4 regions of the Moorella sp. E306M genome follow, and region 1 is predicted to be linked to each of the others. Evidence: riboswitches for the same ligand, from Rfam matches in the RefSeq annotation. Region 1 holds a riboswitch; each other region holds the start of a gene.
The links. Region 1 has a riboswitch for cyclic di-GMP ahead of FLZ89_RS16380 (methyl-accepting chemotaxis protein). Riboswitches for the same ligand answer to the same signal wherever they lie in the genome.

Region 1 (4,208 bases):
GCCGGCAGGCGCAACACTTCAGAAACGGAATCGACAATCATGCCCACCGTCACCCGCCCCAGTTCCACCACCATAATCCTGGTATTATTCGTGATGTCGGCCCGTGGCAGATCAAAGCGTTTATGGAGATCAATCACCGGGATGATGCGGCCGCGTAAGTTGATTACCCCTTCGATAAAAGCCGGGGTCCTAGGAATCTGGGTAATGTTTTGCATGCGGATGATTTCCTGGACGTGGTTAATATCAACGCCGTAAGTTTCACTGGCCAGCTGGAAAACAACCAGCTGGATTTCCGCTGCTGTTTCCGTTGCCATAAGTATCCCACCCCTCTTTATCTCACAGGTAAATTCTGCATTGCTAGGGAAATTCCTTTAAAAGCAGGTATATTTTTATCTCCGTTGGCCAGGCTAAAGTTGCTGGCAAAACCTGATTCCGAGTAACCGGTCGTTCAGACTGAGTTTCCCCGCCCTGATTATAAATAATGGAGGGAGCAATGAATATGCCTCCTCAAGTCAAGTGCCGGGTGGCCAATTGCATCTACTGGCAGGACGGCAACTGCCACGCCGACAGTATTACCGTGGCCGTCCAAGGAACGCCAAATACCTCCAGCGCCCACAACGACCGCGATACCGAGTGTGAAACCTTCCAGGCCCGCGTCTGAAACAGGAGGCGGGAGCAAAAAGTCGTAGACAGGCACTATTATAGCTTGAACCGGGCCACCGCCTTTTCCAGGTTACCTGCGGCAACGGCCAGCTGCTGGGCCGCCTGACTGATCTGGTCCACGGCTGCCGTCTGCTCTTCCGTGGAAGCGGAAACCTGCTGGGTGCTGGCAGCCATCTCTTCAATACCGGCGGCTATACTTTCGACCCGTCCTTTGACCTGGCGGGAACCCGCATACATTTCTTCCGCCTTAACAGCTACATTTTTGATCTTGCTTACCAGGGTTTGGATGGACTGTTCAATGGCGGCGAAAGCCATACCCGTACGGCCCACCACTTCCGTACCCTGGCGGACATCCTTAGAGCCTTCGGCCATGCTGTTGACCACGCGCTCCGTCTCCCGCTGGATCTCCTGCACCAGGCCGACAATCTGTTTGGTGGCTTCGGCCGACTGCTCGGCCAGTTTCCGCACCTCATCGGCAACGACGGCAAAGCCGCGTCCCTGTTCCCCGGCCCGGGCCGCTTCAATGGCCGCATTCAGGGCCAGGAGATTGGTCTGCTCGGCAATGCCGGAGATAACACCTACAATCTGGCCAATCTGCTGGGAACGGGCTCCGAGCTCCTCTACAGCCCCGGCCAGGCTTTCCATGCGCATGGAGATGGCCTCCATTTGCTGGGTGGCTTCGGCCACCGCCCGGGCACCTTCGCTGGCCTTAGCTGCGGCCTGGTCGGAGGCGGCTGCCATATCCTCGGTGTTGCGATGGACTTCTTCCACCCTGGTCACCTGGGCGTCAGTCGCGGCCGCCGTCTCGCTGACCTGCTGGGCCTGGTCTTCGGCGCCTTTGGCCATTTCCTGGGTGGTGGCGGCCACCTGGCGGGCGGCGTCCCCCAGCTCCTGGGACATGCGGGCCAGGTCCTGGCTGGCCGCGGCCACCTGGTTAGTCATCTCCCGCACCTGGCCGATAAGCTGGCGCAGGTTTTCTCCCATAGTGTTAAAAGCAGCGGCCAGCTTGCCCACCTCATCGTTGGTTATAACTTGAAGGGGTTCGGCAGTGAGATCACCGCCGGCGATCCGCGTAGCGTAGGCAGCTACCTGGCCCAGGGATTTACCGACCATGCGCCTGATAAACCATGCTACCAGCAGCCCCAGAATCAGAGCCAGGAGAAGGCCGCTTACCAGTACTGCCCGCGCTCCCGTCACAGCGGCCGTTAGCCGGTTTTCGGCTAGGGTGTTTTTATCGATCATTCCTTTGGCCATGTGGTTGGCGATATTGTTGATGTTATCCAGGGAGGCCCCCATCTGGAAACTCAAAATAGGCAGGGCCGCCATGCGGTCTTCCTGGCTGGTGTTGACGATGCTGTTCTTGAAGGTATCGGTAAAACTCTTGGCAGCCTGGGTCATGGCCGCGAGATACCCGGCCACCTGGCTGTCGAGTTGTTGTTGTTCCAGCCGGGCGCGGGCGTCATTGAAACGCTTCATGGCGTCGTCAAAGGCCGCCACATGGGTCTGGGAACCATTGATTATGTAATCGGTGGCCCGGCGGTAGGCATCCCACACGGCGTTGGTCATCTCGGTAAAGAGCATGTTCTGCTCATGGGCCAGGGTTACTTCCCGGGAAAGCCGGTCTACCTGCTGGAGATTAAAATTGACATAGACCACTACGGCAACAAAAATCATAATGATAAGGATAAAGCCGGCTGTTAATTTCCTTCCCAGCCGCCAGCGGCTGAAAAAACCTACCCGGGCCTTTACCGGGCGGGGTAATCCGGGCGGCTCTTGACCCGCCGGTTGCCCTGCCCGGCCTTTCTTTTTAAATAAGTGCAAACGCATAAATGGAAACCCCTCCTCCGGTTGGTTAATAAATAATAAAAGCTACCCCCTGGGTAGCCCCGTCCCACCCGCGGCAACTGGCTGTCCTGGCCCGTAGCCGGGCTTTAGACCCTGTAGCTTTGCGCCCCTGCCTTTCGGCAGGTTTGCCTTTTCGGGGAATTTTTTCTATTTTCGCCTTAATTATAACGCAGGAAGCCATTATTATGCAAGATATACCAATTAAGAAGTTCTCCTATTGGCTTTCCACGGCAGTAGTACTATTACCGGTTTTTTCGCCCCGGGCTATCAGCTCGGATATGGTTACCAGTTCATAGCCTTTATCCCGTAACCCCTTAATCAGGAGCGGCAGGGCCACCAAGGTGCCGGGACGGCCTTCATGAAGGAGGATAATGCCGCCATCCCGGACATTAGCCAGGACGTGCTGGACGATGGCCCCGGGGCCGGGATTGGACCAGTCACGGGGATCTACGCTCCAGGTAACTGTTGGGGTGCCCAGCCCGGCTGCTGCAGCCAGCAAATTGGGTCCCATGGCGCCATAAGGGGGACGGAAATATTTTACCGGCCGGCCGCTTATTTTCTCCAGGGCGGCAGCCGCCTTGCGGAGGTCGGCCTCAGCTTCAGCCCGGGTCACCTTTCCCAGGTTGGCATGACGCCAGGAGTGGCTGGCTATTTCGTGGCCGCCTTCCAGGGCTGCCCTGACCAGCTCCGGGTGGGCTTCAGCCTGTCGCCCGACCATAAAGAAAGTGGCCTGGGTTCTGGTAGCTGCCAGTACGGCTAAATAACGTCCTGTCCACCGGGGAAAAGGGCCGTCGTCAAAGGTCAGGGCCACCCGGCGGCCGGCCCCCGGTACCTGGCGCAGAGGCTGGAGCCCGCGTTGGGACTGCGGCTCCGGGGCGGCCGGCGCCGGCCGGGGTGGGGGTGGCGGTATAGCCACGGGTTCAACAGGGGCGATAGACATTCCCGGATCGCCACCGGCCATCTGGTAATGTTCTGGAGAAGGCGGGGAGCTTATCTCCGGCCCGGCAGTTCCAGACTGAAGCCAGCCGGCACCGCCAATGGTGGTTACAACCGCCATTAAAGCAGCTATTACCACCAGGTACCCCAGCTGCAGCAACGCAACCGGCCAGACCGCCCGCGGGTACCTGCCAATCCTGGCCACCCAGGGCCAGTGCCCCACCACAAATTTACCTGCCTGGCTCATACCGGTTCGCCCCTCCTGCCCGCTTTTTTTCATGCAGTACTTTCTACTTTATTAGACGTTTTTCAGGGCCGTTAGTTCCGTAAATATGACGTAAAATTGGCTGCCGCCAGTTTGCCATAATATGTAAGAATAGCAATCATAGCTTGCGGAGGGACGATTTCATAGCGGTAATAACGTTGGACATAAGCCAGGGCCTGCTGGAGCCTGGCTGTACCGGCGACAGCTTCCAGCTCCAACCAGAATATGGCTCCCCGGTTATAGACGGCCTGGCGGTAGACCTGCTCATTACCATATTCCTCAAGGGATAAGTTAATAGGTTGAGCTGTCTGTTCCGCCAGGCGCCCGATCTCGGCCAGTTTAGCCTGGTAAAGGACCGGATCGCGCTGGCGGTAAAAAAGGAGAGTGCTGTACTCGGCCAGGCCTTCGTCAATCCAGGCCGCATGGATGCTATCGTTCCCCACCAAGTTGTACCACCACTGGTGGGCAACCTCATGGACAACGGTAGCAGGACTATAAT
Region 2 (4,208 bases), 410 kb from region 1:
AGAGCGGCCGGTGGTGGAGCAGCGCCTGTGGTTGCTAACCGATGAAGCGGCCCTTACTTTGGGTTACAAAAGCATGGCCTTTGCCGTCGAGCCTTACAACGCCTTTACCGTGCTGAGGGCCCGCTTTGACCGCTGGCTGGCGGAACAGGCCGTGGCAGCCGGGGCCTTGCTGATTAATGAAACCGTCGTCGAGGACCTTCTCTGGGAGAAGGATCGCGTCGTTGGGGTAAGGGCGGGCCGGGCTGAGGGCGATGTCCGGGCGGAGGTAGTCATCCTGGCCGAGGGCGCCAATTCCCTTTTAACCCAGAAGGCCGGCCTGAAAAAGGACGGCATCAATACCAACCAGCTGGCCGTAGCCGTCAAAGAGATCATTGCCCTGCCCCGGGAAAAGATTGAGGACCGCTTTAACCTGGAAGAAGGCCAGGGCTGCACCATTGAACTCCTCGGTGAAGCCACTAAAGGTATGATGGGTACGGCCTTTATCTATACCAACAAGGATTCCCTATCCGTTGGTGTAGGCGTCCTTCTGTCGAGCCTGATCCGCCGCCGTTTGAACCCCAACGATCTCCTGGAACACCTGAAAAGTCATCCCATGGTGCGGCGGCTCCTGGCCGGGGGGGAGAGCAAGGAATACCAGGGCCACCTGATTCCCGAAGGCGGCTACCGGGCCATTCCTAAACTCTATGGCAACGGCGTCCTGGTAGCCGGTGACGCCGCCATGCTGGTCAACGGGATTCACCGGGAAGGCTCGAATCTCGCCATGACCTCCGGCCTGCTGGCAGCGAAAACCATCCTGGCCGCCCGGGAAAAGGGCGACTACAGCGCGGCCAACCTGGCGCCCTACCGGGAGATGCTGGCGGAGAGCTTTGTCTTGCAAGACTTGCAGAAATACCAACGGGCCCCCTTTTTCTTTGACCAAAATCCCCACTTCTTTACCCTGTATCCGCAGCTCCTTTCCCGGGCCGCCAGGGAGTTTTTAACTGTCGATAATGTACCCAAGGGGGAAAAGCAGAAGCGCATTTGGAGAGAAATTACGGCCCAACGCAGCCGTATACAACTGGCCGGGGACCTTTACCACCTCTGGAGGGTGATGGGATGATGCGCCTGGAAGATAAACTCTTCCTCAACCGTTACCAAACGGATAAGCACCCTCACTTAAGGATCAAGGACCGGGAGGTCTGCCGCCACTGTGACGGCAGGCCCTGCACCTTTATTTGCCCGGCCCGGGTATATGTCTGGAATGAAGGGGAGAAACGGATCGAGACGGCCTACGAGGGTTGCGTGGAGTGTGGCACCTGTCGCTACGGCTGCGCCCACGATAACATTGACTGGCGTTATCCCCGCGGCGGCTTCGGCATCCTGTATAAATATGGTTAAACCAATACCTGGACTTGATTTTTTTGTATGGGCACACTTACCAGGAAAACTAATATTATGTAGTATAAGTATACTCCTGGAGGTGGCCCTATGACCATCGAGCAAATAATCAAGCTTCTCAACCTGGACCTGTCCTGGGAATACGCCGCCATGATCCAGTATATCCAGCATGCCAGCATGCTTACCGGTCCCCAGTATGTTGCTATTATCGATGAAGAGCTCCAGCATGCCCAGGAAGAACACGAGCATGCCGTAAAGTTAAGCGACAAGATCCAGTACCTGGGCGGCATTCCTACCGTCCAGGTGCAGGAAATCAAGACCTCCCTCAATAACGTAGAAATGCTGCGCCAGGACCTGGAAGCCGAGTATGACGCCCTGAATCGTTACCTGCAGCGCATTGAACAACTGGAAGCCTTGAAATTGTACGATGTCGCCCAGGTCATCAGGGAGATTGCCGTAGTTGAGCAGGAACATATTATTGACCTGGAGAAGGCCCTGGGTATCCAGAAGGTAAGATAACACCGTTTTGCCCCCTAAGCCATGGATGAAGCAACCAGTGCCATGGCAATTTTTTTGTTACGGCTCTGGCAACCATGGGCGGGGTAAATTAACGATTGCTTTTTTCCGAGAGAAGGAATTTGTTGAGCGGGGTCGAATATAAAAATATTAAAGCAAATTATTGGAGGATAATTCCAGCGATGGCAAAGAGCATAACAGAAATTAACATAAAAAATAAAAATAACCAATGGGGGGGGGGGGGGATTATATGCCTTGTATGTAAAATATTGGAAAAAAGTTTCCCCTCTATTAGCCCCCTTAAAATTACTGCAAATAACATTCCTCCCAACCCATCCAGTGTTACCTTCCATAACACCTCCAGGAACCAGAATTTCCTTGTGATTTTTCGGAAAAATGTCCAGGGGTCACTGGACAGCCGTCACCATACCTTCTCCTCTGCTCCCAGGGTTTCCTAAGAGATATCTTTCTTATGTAAATAGCTTAAAGTGTTCAAGGGCAAACCACTCGAAAGGGTGGGACGCAAAGCCATGGGTCTGTAGCCACTTGTTGGTATGACTGCCAGGCTGCCACTTTAAAGTAAAGGGCAGCCATGCGAATTACTCGTGGCTGCCTTGCTATTTCTAGATGGAACGAAGGCGGGGGCGGGTTCAGTGCAAAGGGATACAGTTACCCAAATTTTACTTGAGATAAGGAAAAAACTTCTCTTTATGGGAGAAAGAGAATCTTTAAACCTGGTTTAAAGCCAGAGCAGTAGAGGGGGGGTCAGCTATGCAAGAGTGTAGCCAGTGTGCCCGCAAGACCCCAGATCGTTCTTGTGTCGATTGCGATTATTTCATGAGTCCCGGCCCTTTGCGCCGCAAGCCGCCGATGCCCATAGGCATTAGCCTGGTTGCCGCCGATGGGAAACGTTATGCCGGCCGTATTCTCGTATTGAATACCATGGAACTGGGCCTGGAAACACGAGCTCCCGTTCCCGGTCAATACCGGATTTATTTAAAGCAGCATCTTAGCCTGGATGTAGCAGGGGTACCGACCAAGGGCAAGGGTAACATCCACCTTTTTGATATCATAGCCGTTTACCGGGGCGAGGAAACAGCCAGCCGCCTGGGTAATGAAGAATACCGTTTACTGACGGGTAGTACCGAGGACTTCATTGAGCAAGTATCCAAATTAGTTCCCGCCCATTTACAGGACCTGGTTAAAGAACGACTACTGGCCGAATTAGAAAGCTCCGAGATTTTTAATGCCATGCGGTTGGGCAAGGTAATGCGTTACGAAAAGGGGCGTTTTCGCCATCTGACAGGACAGGCTGACCTGGAACTGCCCCTGCCGGCAATAGAAAATTTAATGCGCCAGGCAATACACCGGGGAACCCACTGCCGGGAAGTGATAGTAAGTGATGACGGTAAAAGGATTTTTGACCTGCACGGTATACCCCTTGACTCCCGGTCAGGGGGCCTGCTGGCCTTTGATCTAACCGAAATTATTGAAAAGGAAAGGCAGATGCGCCGCCAGGAGATGCAGGCCTACCGGGAAGCCATGGCTGCCGTCACCAATGGGCGCCTGCAGCTTTTGACTTCAGAAGAAATGGTAGCTGTATTATCCCAGGGGAATGAACTGGCAAGGGGAGTAGTTAACAAGGCTGCTGACATAGCTTTAGCTCGCAGCAAGTTATGCAGTCTGATACCTGCGGCTTTTAGCGCCCGCGCGTACGGCATGGCCTTATCTTTAACGGAGGCTTTGACCAATACATTAAAACATGCTACGGGTGGTGAATGGGTGGTACGGCAGACGGATGAGGCCATCCGGGTAATTATTCAAGACCAGGGCCAGGGAATTAAGATAAAAGATTTACCCAAAGCGGCTTTAATGCGACATTACTCCACAAAAAATTCTCTTGGTTGTGGGTTTACTTTAATGCTTTATTATGCTGATAAAGTTTATCTAACTACCGGTTCCAGGGGAACCACCCTGGTCCTGGATTTCCATCAATCAGCAGGTGAAGAAATCTGTTCTCCAGCTTCTTAAGTAAAGAAAGAGGAGGAGCGATATTATGCTGGCAATCTCTGTAACCAAGGGCGATTATGGGCGCTGTTTAAACCTTAAAGGGGAGTTAGACATGGAAACCCTGGCCACGCTGGAGCGAGCAGCAGAAGTACAGGAAGGAGAGGGGCAATTGGAAATAAACCTGGCAGGAGTATCCTTTATAGATTCTACAGGTCTCAGGGGTTTATTAGAAATACAGCGTCGGTGGTCAATGAAGGGAGGTAAGGTACGGGTTATTAACCCCTGTCCAGAGATTGCCGAAGTTT
Region 3 (4,208 bases), 1.5 Mb from region 1:
ACTCTGGCGGGGTCGGGGTTGCCAGCGCTGCAGTTTTACCGGTTATGCCGGCCGGACGGCCATCCAGGAGGTACTGGTGATGAATGAAGAACTCCGCGGCCTGGTGACCGCCAAGGCACCGGCAACGGCCCTGAAAGAGGCGGCCGTAGCTGCCGGTATGGTGCCTTTAATCGAGGACGGTTTGGAAAAAGTCCGCCAGGGGATTACCACGGTGAGTGAAGTCCTGCGTGTTTCCCTGGGCGGTTTGTAAAGACCAGACTGTACTGTCCCGGGTGGCATATACTTCCATTGATCTTGAATTCATAGTTCTGCCCTTTGCAGTTAGCCCGGCACTATACGTTGTTTATTAACATTGGTAGCAGTTGGCTATTAAAAATCCTTGCGTTTGTTATCCTGGCTTTATCCGGGAGGATTAAAATGTTCGACATTGAAACCATCCTGCGGGCGGCGGCTGCCGCCGGGGCCTCCGATGTCCATCTCTCTGTCGGCCTGCCGCCGGTTTTCCGGGTCCACGGCGAACTCCAAGTCCAGCGCCAGTGGGAGCCCCTGGATTCCGGAATGACAGCCAGCCTGGTACGGCCTATGGTGGGCGAGAGGTGGGAGGTATTGCAAGAGCGGGGAGAAATAGACCTGGCTTACTCCCTGCCCGGCGTAAGCCGTTTCCGGGTTAATGTCTTTCACCAGCGGGGAAGCGTTAGCGCAGCCATCCGCCTTATACCCAGGGAGATACCCAGCCTGGAAACCCTGGGATTACCGCCGGTGGTGGCCGAGCTGGCAGAACGACAGCACGGCCTGGTCCTGGTGACGGGGCCGACGGGTAGCGGCAAGTCCACCACTCTGGCGGCCATGGTGGATAAAATCAACCGGGAACGCAGCTGCCATATTATTACCCTGGAAGACCCCATCGAATACCTGCACCAGCACCGCCGTAGCATCGTCAACCAGCGGGAAGTGGGTTCAGATACCCGTTCCTTTGCCAGTGCCCTGCGGGCCGCCCTGCGCCAGGACCCGGATGTTATCCTGGTCGGCGAGATGCGGGATTTGGAGACTATTGCCACGGCCATCACGGCCGCGGAAACGGGTCACCTGGTCTTGGCGACTTTACATACCAGCAGTGCCATCCAGAGCATTGACCGGATCATTGACGTTTTCCCGCCCCACCAGCAGGGGCAGGTCCGCATCCAGCTGGCCGACACCCTGGAAGGGGTTATCACCCAGCAGCTTTTACCGCGGGCCGACAGGAAAGGCCGGGTGGCAGCAGTGGAAGTGCTGATTGCTACCCCGGCTGTCAAGAATCTCATCCGCGAGGGTAAAACCCACCAGATTGTTTCCAGCATGCAGACGGGAGCCCGCTACGGCATGCAGACCATGGACATGGCCCTGCGGCAGCTGGTCACCAGGGGTATGATAGAGGATAGAGAATTAAACAATGGTTAACGGCGCCAGGATTAGCAGGAATTTGCCTTTTTATGACGAATAAATGTCCATATATCCTCGTTCAAGGCAAACCCGGCGAAAGCCGGGGGCGCAAAGCTACGGGCCTGTAGACGCTGTCATGGCCGCCGGGCTGCCGGGGAAGAGTTCTATCTTTCCCTGTTGCCGGTGGCTATTTATATTTGGAGGGAAAGCATGAATTTTGCCTACCGGGGAAGGGATGCCAGGGGGAATGCAGTTAGCGGGAATATAGAAGCGGAAAGCCAGGAACTGGCCATCCGGGAACTGCGCCGGCAGGGGATTTTTATTACTTACTGCCGGCCGGCAGTTGTAACCCCAGCCCGGGACTGGCGGAGCCTTTTCCGGCGGCTGGTATCCCGTCGCGACCTGGCCCTCTTCAGCCGCCAGCTGGCGACCATGCTGGGGGCTGGCCTGCCGATTGTGACGGCCTTGCATATTTTACAGCGACAGGCAGAAAATCCTTCCCTGCGAGAAAGTATCGGTATGCTTCTCCAGGACCTGGAGTCCGGGGAGGCCTTTTACCGGGCGCTGGAACGGCAGCCCCGGGTCTTCCCGCCTATCTTCATCCATACCGTCGAGGCCGGGGAGCTGGGTGGGGCCCTGGACGAGACCCTGGAGCGCCTGGCGGGGCACCTGGAACGGGAACATGAAGTAGAGGAAAAGGTCAAGTCGGCCCTGACCTACCCGGCGATAGTCAGCATGGTTGCCCTCCTGGTAGTTATTTTTCTCCTGACTTATGTCCTGCCTTCCTTCCAGGTCATGTTGAACAGCCTGCAGGTGCCCCTGCCCTGGCCGACGCGCCTGGTTCTGGGACTAAGTGAAGGGTTACGGCGCTTGTGGCCTTTTCTGGTCTTTTTCCTGGCCGGCGCTGCTTTCGGGTTTTACCGCTGGCAGCAAAGGCCAGCGGGGCGCTACCAGGTCGACCGTTTGTTCCTTCGTTTACCAATTTTCGGTCCCCTGCATCATAAGGCGGTTCTATCTCGTTTCAGCCGTACCCTGGGTACCCTCCTGCACAGCGGTGTACCGGTCCTACTGGCCCTGGAAATAGTGCGGCGTACGGTGGGCAATGCTGTGGTGGCTGGCGCGGTGGAGCGGGCGGCAGAAAGCGTTCGCGATGGGCAGAGCCTGGCGACTCCACTGGAAGCGAGCGGAGTCTTCCCTCCCATGGTGGTGGAGATGATTACGGTAGGCGAGGAAACTGGGGCCCTGGATGCTATGCTCGAACGAGTGGCGACTCTTTATGAGCAGGAGGTGGAGGCGGTCGTGGCCCGCCTGGCTTCACTGATAGAACCCGTCCTCATCGTCGGCCTCGGCGGCATAGTAGGGCTTATCGTAATTTCGGTCTTTCTTCCCTACTTTCAGATGCTGGGCGGCATAAGGTAGAGGCGGGCGGGGGTTGCAGGCAGTATACCCTTAAAGAATGCCCTGGCCGGCGGTTCCATGTCGAGGAGTGCCAGGATAACTCTGCATCCTGCCGCGTTTGAGATCGGGGATAATAATGCGGGTAAGAGGGGGGTGATCTACTTGTAGGTTTCCCCGGCGGGCTGGCAGCAGGAAAGTAAAAAGCGCAGGCAAAAAAATCAGGGAGGTTGATTGATTCATGTGGCAGAGACTGAAAAAGGCGCGGGACCAGCGGGGTTTCACCCTGGTGGAGCTTCTTGTTGTTATTGCCATTATCGGCATTTTGGCCGCCATCGTCGCCCCCAACGCCTTCAAGGCCATCGAAAAGGGCAAGGTGGCGGCCGCCGAAGCGGACTACAAGGCGATTAAGGCGGCAGCGCTGAATTATTATACCGATACCGGCGTTTGGCCGGAAGACGGTACAGATAGCGAGGGATTTGTTACCGAACCAAGCCCAACGGTGGATGGCTGGAACGGCCCCTACCTTGAGCGCTGGCCGAGCAAGAACCCGTGGGGCGGGACTTATACCTACATGAAACAAGATGATTCATCTACACTTTGGGGTGCCCCTGCCCGCTGGCTCCAGCTGACGGACGTACCAGGAGCACCATCAGACGGTAACAGTAACAATGCTACCGGAGCCGCAAAACAACTTCTAAACGACTTAGGATCTGATGTTGTCAAGTTTGCAAATGGCAGTAGAGACACCCATATTCTGATTTCAAAAGAATAATTTTGATTGGGTCTGCTCCCGGCGCTTCGGTGCCGGGTGTAGACCCACCGACCCGTCCTGCAACCGGTCGTGTGGCCTGTTCCGGCGGGGGTAATGAAGCGGATCCTCTTTTCTCCGGGAGAGGATGTGAGCCATTGATGTTCAGTTTACCTAGACTGCCCCGCGACCAGCGCGGCTTTACCCTGGTGGAGCTTCTGGTGGTTATCGCCATCATCGGCATCCTGGCGGCCATTATTACTCCCAGCGCTTTCAGGGCGGTGGAAAAGGCGAAGATATCGCGGGTGGTTGCCGACGTGCGGGCCATAAAGGCGGCCGGTTATGCCTATTACGCCGATACCGGTGACTGGCCGAAGGCGGGGCAGGATTCCTACGATCGCCCCTACGACCAAGGAGACGAATATGGCTTCCTTTACTTCGTAAACTCTGACGGCAGCACCGGCTGGAACGGGCCGTACCTGGAGAAGCAGCCCGGCACTACGCCCTGGGGCGGCCATTATCGCTACTGGAAGAGTGTAATACCCAGCGGTAGTGTCTATGACGCCGCGGGCAACCAGATTCCAGTTAACAACACCAAATGCGCTGTAGTTACTATCGGCGGCTTCCCTGACCAGGGTATCCG
Region 4 (4,208 bases), 220 kb from region 1:
GTAAAAATTCCTTCCACAACCGCTTCTACTCCTTTTAGCCTTCCGTCGCAGCAGTTTCTCCTGTCTCCCCTTCTCCGCCTTCCCGGGGAGGTACGGCCACACTGTGCTCGACCAGAAAATCTATGGTCTTTTTAATCATTATATCGTATTTCAGGAGGGACAAGTCGCCCAGATTCTTCCGTACTTCGGCTGCATCCTGGCGGAAGATCCTGGCCATCTTCTCAATTTCCGCCTCAATGTCTTCTTCCGTGGCCGCAATATTTTCGGCCTTGGCAATGGCTTCCAGCACCAGTTCGGTCTTTACATCCCTTTCCGCCCCGGGCTGGAATTCTTTCTCTAAATCATCCATAGTCTTACCAGTATTATTTAAGAACTCCCCCAGGGTTATTTTCCTGGCATGCAGGTTGCGTTCCAGTTCCCTGAGCCGGGATTCGATCCGCCGTTTAACCATGATTTCCGGTAAATCCACCGTGGCTGCCGCTACGGCCTTGGCCACTACAGCTTGCCTTACGGCAGCGTCAATCTCTTGCCGCTGTCTCTCTTCCAGCCGGCGGCGGATATCCTGGCGCAGTTCGGCTAGAGTCTCGCACTCGCTGACGTCTTTGGCAAATTCATCATCCAGAGGGGCCAGCTCTTTTCGTTTAATGCCCCGGATGGCAACCTGGAAGACGGCTTCCTTGCCCGCCAGGTCTTCTTTGTGGTAGTCGGCAGGGAAGGTAACGGTAACGGTACGTTCCTCGTTTAGACGGGCACCTACCAGTTGTTCCTCAAAGCCGGGGACAAAGGTACCCGACCCCAATTCCAGATGATAATTATTTCCTTCTAAACCTGGATAAGGCTGGCCTTCTACCGTCCCTTTAAAATCAATGACGACAATATCCCCCGCAGCCGCCGGTTCATCTTCGATGTTCTTGATGGTAGCATAACGCTCCTGTAAGCTTTTCAGATAGGCGTCGATATCCTCCTCGCTAACTTTTACTTCCGGCCGTTCCACTTCCAAGCCTTTGTAGGTGCCGAGGTGGACTTCCGGCTTGACTTCTACTCTGGCCTTGAAGATTAAAGGCTCGCCCTCTTCCACCTTGACTATTTCCACTTCAGGGTGATCGATGGGTTCCAGCTGGTGCTCGGCTACTGCTTCTTTATAGGCCGGTGGAATAACAATTTCTACCGCCTCATTATAGATAGGCTCTTTGCCGATATACCGTTCCAGGATAAAACGCGGTGCCTTGCCTTTCCTGAAACCCGGGATGTTTACCCGCTTTACCAGGCGGCGGTAAGCTTGATCCAGGGCTTTCTGTACCCTGGGTGCTTCAACTTCAATTTCCAGAAGTACCTGATGCTTATCTAACTTCTCGACGGTAGCCTTCATTACCTACTTGCTCCTCCCTGCTCCCGACTACTGGACGCCATTCATTATGACCATCCATTTAGCATAAAATACTATCAGCAATTTTATTTCGCCGCTTTGTCTACCTTTTCCTGCCGCGCCTACTAAAAAACAAGCTAGTAGAATAACACCTCGGACAGGTAAAAACCCGATCCGAGGTCCCCCCAAGCCAAAAATATGGAGCGGAAGACGGGATTTGAACCCGCGACCCTCGCCTTGGCAAGGCGATGCTCTACCGCTGAGCTACTTCCGCCCGTTATTCAGGCACTACCACGCTTTCCGTAGCGATATATTAACAGATAGCTCCGGTTCTGTCAAGTTTTCTGCCCACCGGGCTGTGACAATTTAACGCAGCGGCCAGGTTCATTAACGCCCTCGCCATCAACCATTTGTAAAAGATTGTGAACGAGTATGTTAACCTGGCCTTCGATTAACCTCAAAAGATAGTTTTTATAGGTTGCCGGCAAAGTCTTACGGCGCAGGTAATCGTCCAGGAGGGCTTCCAGTACTTCCTGGTTAACGAGTTTATCCCGGCAGGCCATCGGACAATAACCCTATGGTTTTATTCATTAATTTTACCCCTTCCCGGCAATGATCACATGCGCGAAGCAACCCTCATGGAAGACAAAAAATAAAGGACAGCCTCATCGCCAAAGGCCGCCCCTGTCTTCATGCTTAAAAATTGCAGCAGCATCAAAGTACCGGCAGCCTGGCGATCTTAGCTCGTAAAAGCCTTAGACCCATGGCTTTGCGTCCCCCCCTTTCGGTGGGGTTTGCCTTTAGCGGTAACCCTTTACGCTATTCGACATTAATGCTTTTTTTCCTGCAAAATATACCACTTTTTGGGGCAATAAAAAAACAACCCGGGCAATCCGGGTGTGGTAGGGTATATATTAAAAAGGAGGTCAGAGGGCTTTGCTCGCTTTTATAATAGCACGCCAGGGTTATAATTGTATTAAGCCCTCTTTAAAAATGAATTAAATTTATACTCCGGTTTGATTAAGTAACGCATCTTAACGATCATCAATTTGCTTACCCCCGGCCAGGCTCTCCAAAAGCTTCACCCGTCCGGAGACGTTGTCGAGGTGCTCCAGCATGGCATTGCGCGCTTCTCGCGGTCGTCTCTTGCGGATGTTCTCCAATATTTTCCGGTGTTCAGTCACCACCAATTCCCGGTGCCAGGGCAAGGTCCTGCCGTAGCGTAAACTCAAATGAAAATACTGCCGAATAATATGCTCTATAGTGGTAGAAGTCTGGATAAATATAGGATTCTTGGTGGCTAAAGCTATGCTGTTGTGAAACTGGTAGTCAGGTTCGATGGTGATTTCTCCCCTGGTTATCTCCTCTTCCAGCCTTATTTCTGCCGCTTCCATGGCCTCTAAATCCGCCTCGTCGCTCCTTTCGGCGGCCAGGGCAGCAGCCTCGGCTTCCAGCGCCCGGCGAAACTCAACCCAGGAGAGCAACTGCTGGTATTCTACCTCGTTTAATTTGGCCATCAGGTCCTCTGGTTCCAAGGGAAAGCGCTTGACATAAATGCCATTACCGTGCCTTATCTCCAGGATGCCGCTGGAGGCCAGGACAGAGAGGCCTTCCCTTAAAGTGGGGGTACCGACACCGAACATTTCGCTCAATTCTTGAACGGGCGGCAAGCGGTCCCCCACTTTATACTCCCCGCTCTTAATCAACCGGGTAATGCGTTCCACCACTTCTTCATACATTTTCTTCTTGCGGATGATTAGCCCGTCTTTCATGGTTATTCACGCACCTATACCAAAATGTTTCCACTAAGACCTCGCTGTCCTATTGCCCCTCTGGCACCGCTCAAGTTCGGATCATTCTCCACATCATGCCCTTTCAAGTTTTTGGCATAAAGGTCCAGGCGGCTTACAGGCAGCCTGGACCTCGCAAAGGGGGACCACTAATGCTTTCTTGCCTCAACTTGTGCCAGTTTTTCGTAAAAGCGAATGATGGCTCCGTGGTCGGCGTCACCCAAGCCATCAACCTTTAAGGCTTGCAGAATTTCCATAACAACAGAGGTTAGCGGCAGGGGAACTCCCACCTCATGCCCGGCAGCCATGGCATTGGCCAGGTCTTTAATATGCAAGTTAATCCGGAAACCGGGCTTAAACTGACCGGCCAGCACCAGGGGCGCCTTGGCGTCCAGGACCGTACTCCCGGCCAGGCCGCCGCGGATGGCCTGGTAGACCAGTTCCGGGTCAACGCCGGCTTTGGTGGCCAGGACCAGGGCCTCGGACATGGCGGCAATGTTCAGGGCGACAATAATTTGGTTCGCCAGTTTGGTCACATTACCGGCGCCGATGTCACCGACGCGGACCACGGAAGATCCCATGGCCTTTAATATATTATAACATTCATCAAAGTCTTCCTGTTTGCCTCCGACCATTATCGACAAAGTTCCGTCGATGGCCTTGGGTTCGCCGCCGCTCACCGGCGCATCCAGCATACGCACGCCCTTTTCAGCCAGCTTCCCGGCTATTTCCCTGCTAACCATAGGGTCAATGGAGCTCATATCAATAAGGATTGAACCAGGCCGGGCACCCTCAAGCAAACCATTCGGCCCCAGGACAGCCTCCTTGACGTGGGGGGAATTGGGCAGCATGGTGATAAACTTATCGCAGCGTTCGCCCACCTCCCGGCAGGAACCGGCCGGTTCCGCGCCGGCGGCCACTACATCGTCTACTGCTTCTTTAATAATATCATATACGACCAGCTCATAGCCAGCCTTCAGCAGGTTTTTACTCATGGGCTTGCCCATGATGCCCAGTCCTATGAAGCCAATTTTACTCATCTTTTTCTTTTT

Region 2: linked by a shared signal. The riboswitch ahead of FLZ89_RS06160 (ATP-binding protein) and the one ahead of FLZ89_RS16380 (methyl-accepting chemotaxis protein) in region 1 are both predicted to bind cyclic di-GMP.
Region 3: linked by a shared signal. The riboswitch ahead of FLZ89_RS11610 (type II secretion system F family protein) and the one ahead of FLZ89_RS16380 (methyl-accepting chemotaxis protein) in region 1 are both predicted to bind cyclic di-GMP.
Region 4: linked by a shared signal. The riboswitch ahead of FLZ89_RS02830 (hypothetical protein) and the one ahead of FLZ89_RS16380 (methyl-accepting chemotaxis protein) in region 1 are both predicted to bind cyclic di-GMP.

What each region holds. Positions count from the first base shown of each region.
Region 1 covers NZ_BJKO01000001.1:763,765-767,972, forward strand. Annotated here, with positions in the region: gene FLZ89_RS03980 (chemotaxis protein CheW) at 1-314, opposite strand, end outside; gene FLZ89_RS03985 (DUF1540 domain-containing protein) at 500-661, shown strand; gene FLZ89_RS16380 (methyl-accepting chemotaxis protein) at 700-2,490, opposite strand; cyclic di-GMP riboswitch class I at 2,560-2,648, opposite strand; gene FLZ89_RS03995 (polysaccharide deacetylase family protein) at 2,723-3,691, opposite strand; gene FLZ89_RS04000 (M1 family aminopeptidase) at 3,763-4,208, opposite strand, start outside.
Region 2 covers NZ_BJKO01000001.1:1,172,616-1,176,823, reverse strand. Annotated here, with positions in the region: gene FLZ89_RS06180 (FAD-dependent oxidoreductase) at 1-1,099, shown strand, start outside; gene FLZ89_RS06175 (ferredoxin family protein) at 1,099-1,377, shown strand; gene FLZ89_RS06170 (ferritin-like domain-containing protein) at 1,468-1,896, shown strand; cyclic di-GMP riboswitch class I at 2,381-2,467, shown strand; gene FLZ89_RS06160 (ATP-binding protein) at 2,665-3,924, shown strand; gene FLZ89_RS06155 (STAS domain-containing protein) at 3,950-4,208, shown strand, end outside.
Region 3 covers NZ_BJKO01000001.1:2,252,787-2,256,994, forward strand. Annotated here, with positions in the region: gene FLZ89_RS11600 (GspE/PulE family protein) at 1-250, shown strand, start outside; gene FLZ89_RS11605 (type IV pilus twitching motility protein PilT) at 418-1,437, shown strand; cyclic di-GMP riboswitch class I at 1,493-1,575, shown strand; gene FLZ89_RS11610 (type II secretion system F family protein) at 1,603-2,838, shown strand; gene FLZ89_RS11615 (prepilin-type N-terminal cleavage/methylation domain-containing protein) at 3,056-3,589, shown strand; gene FLZ89_RS11620 (prepilin-type N-terminal cleavage/methylation domain-containing protein) at 3,727-4,208, shown strand, end outside.
Region 4 covers NZ_BJKO01000001.1:542,082-546,289, forward strand. Annotated here, with positions in the region: gene tig (trigger factor) at 35-1,369, opposite strand; tRNA gene FLZ89_RS02825 (tRNA-Gly) at 1,566-1,640, opposite strand; gene FLZ89_RS02830 (hypothetical protein) at 1,702-1,929, opposite strand; cyclic di-GMP riboswitch class I at 2,088-2,175, opposite strand; gene FLZ89_RS02835 (FadR/GntR family transcriptional regulator) at 2,401-3,138, opposite strand; gene garR (2-hydroxy-3-oxopropionate reductase) at 3,306-4,196, opposite strand.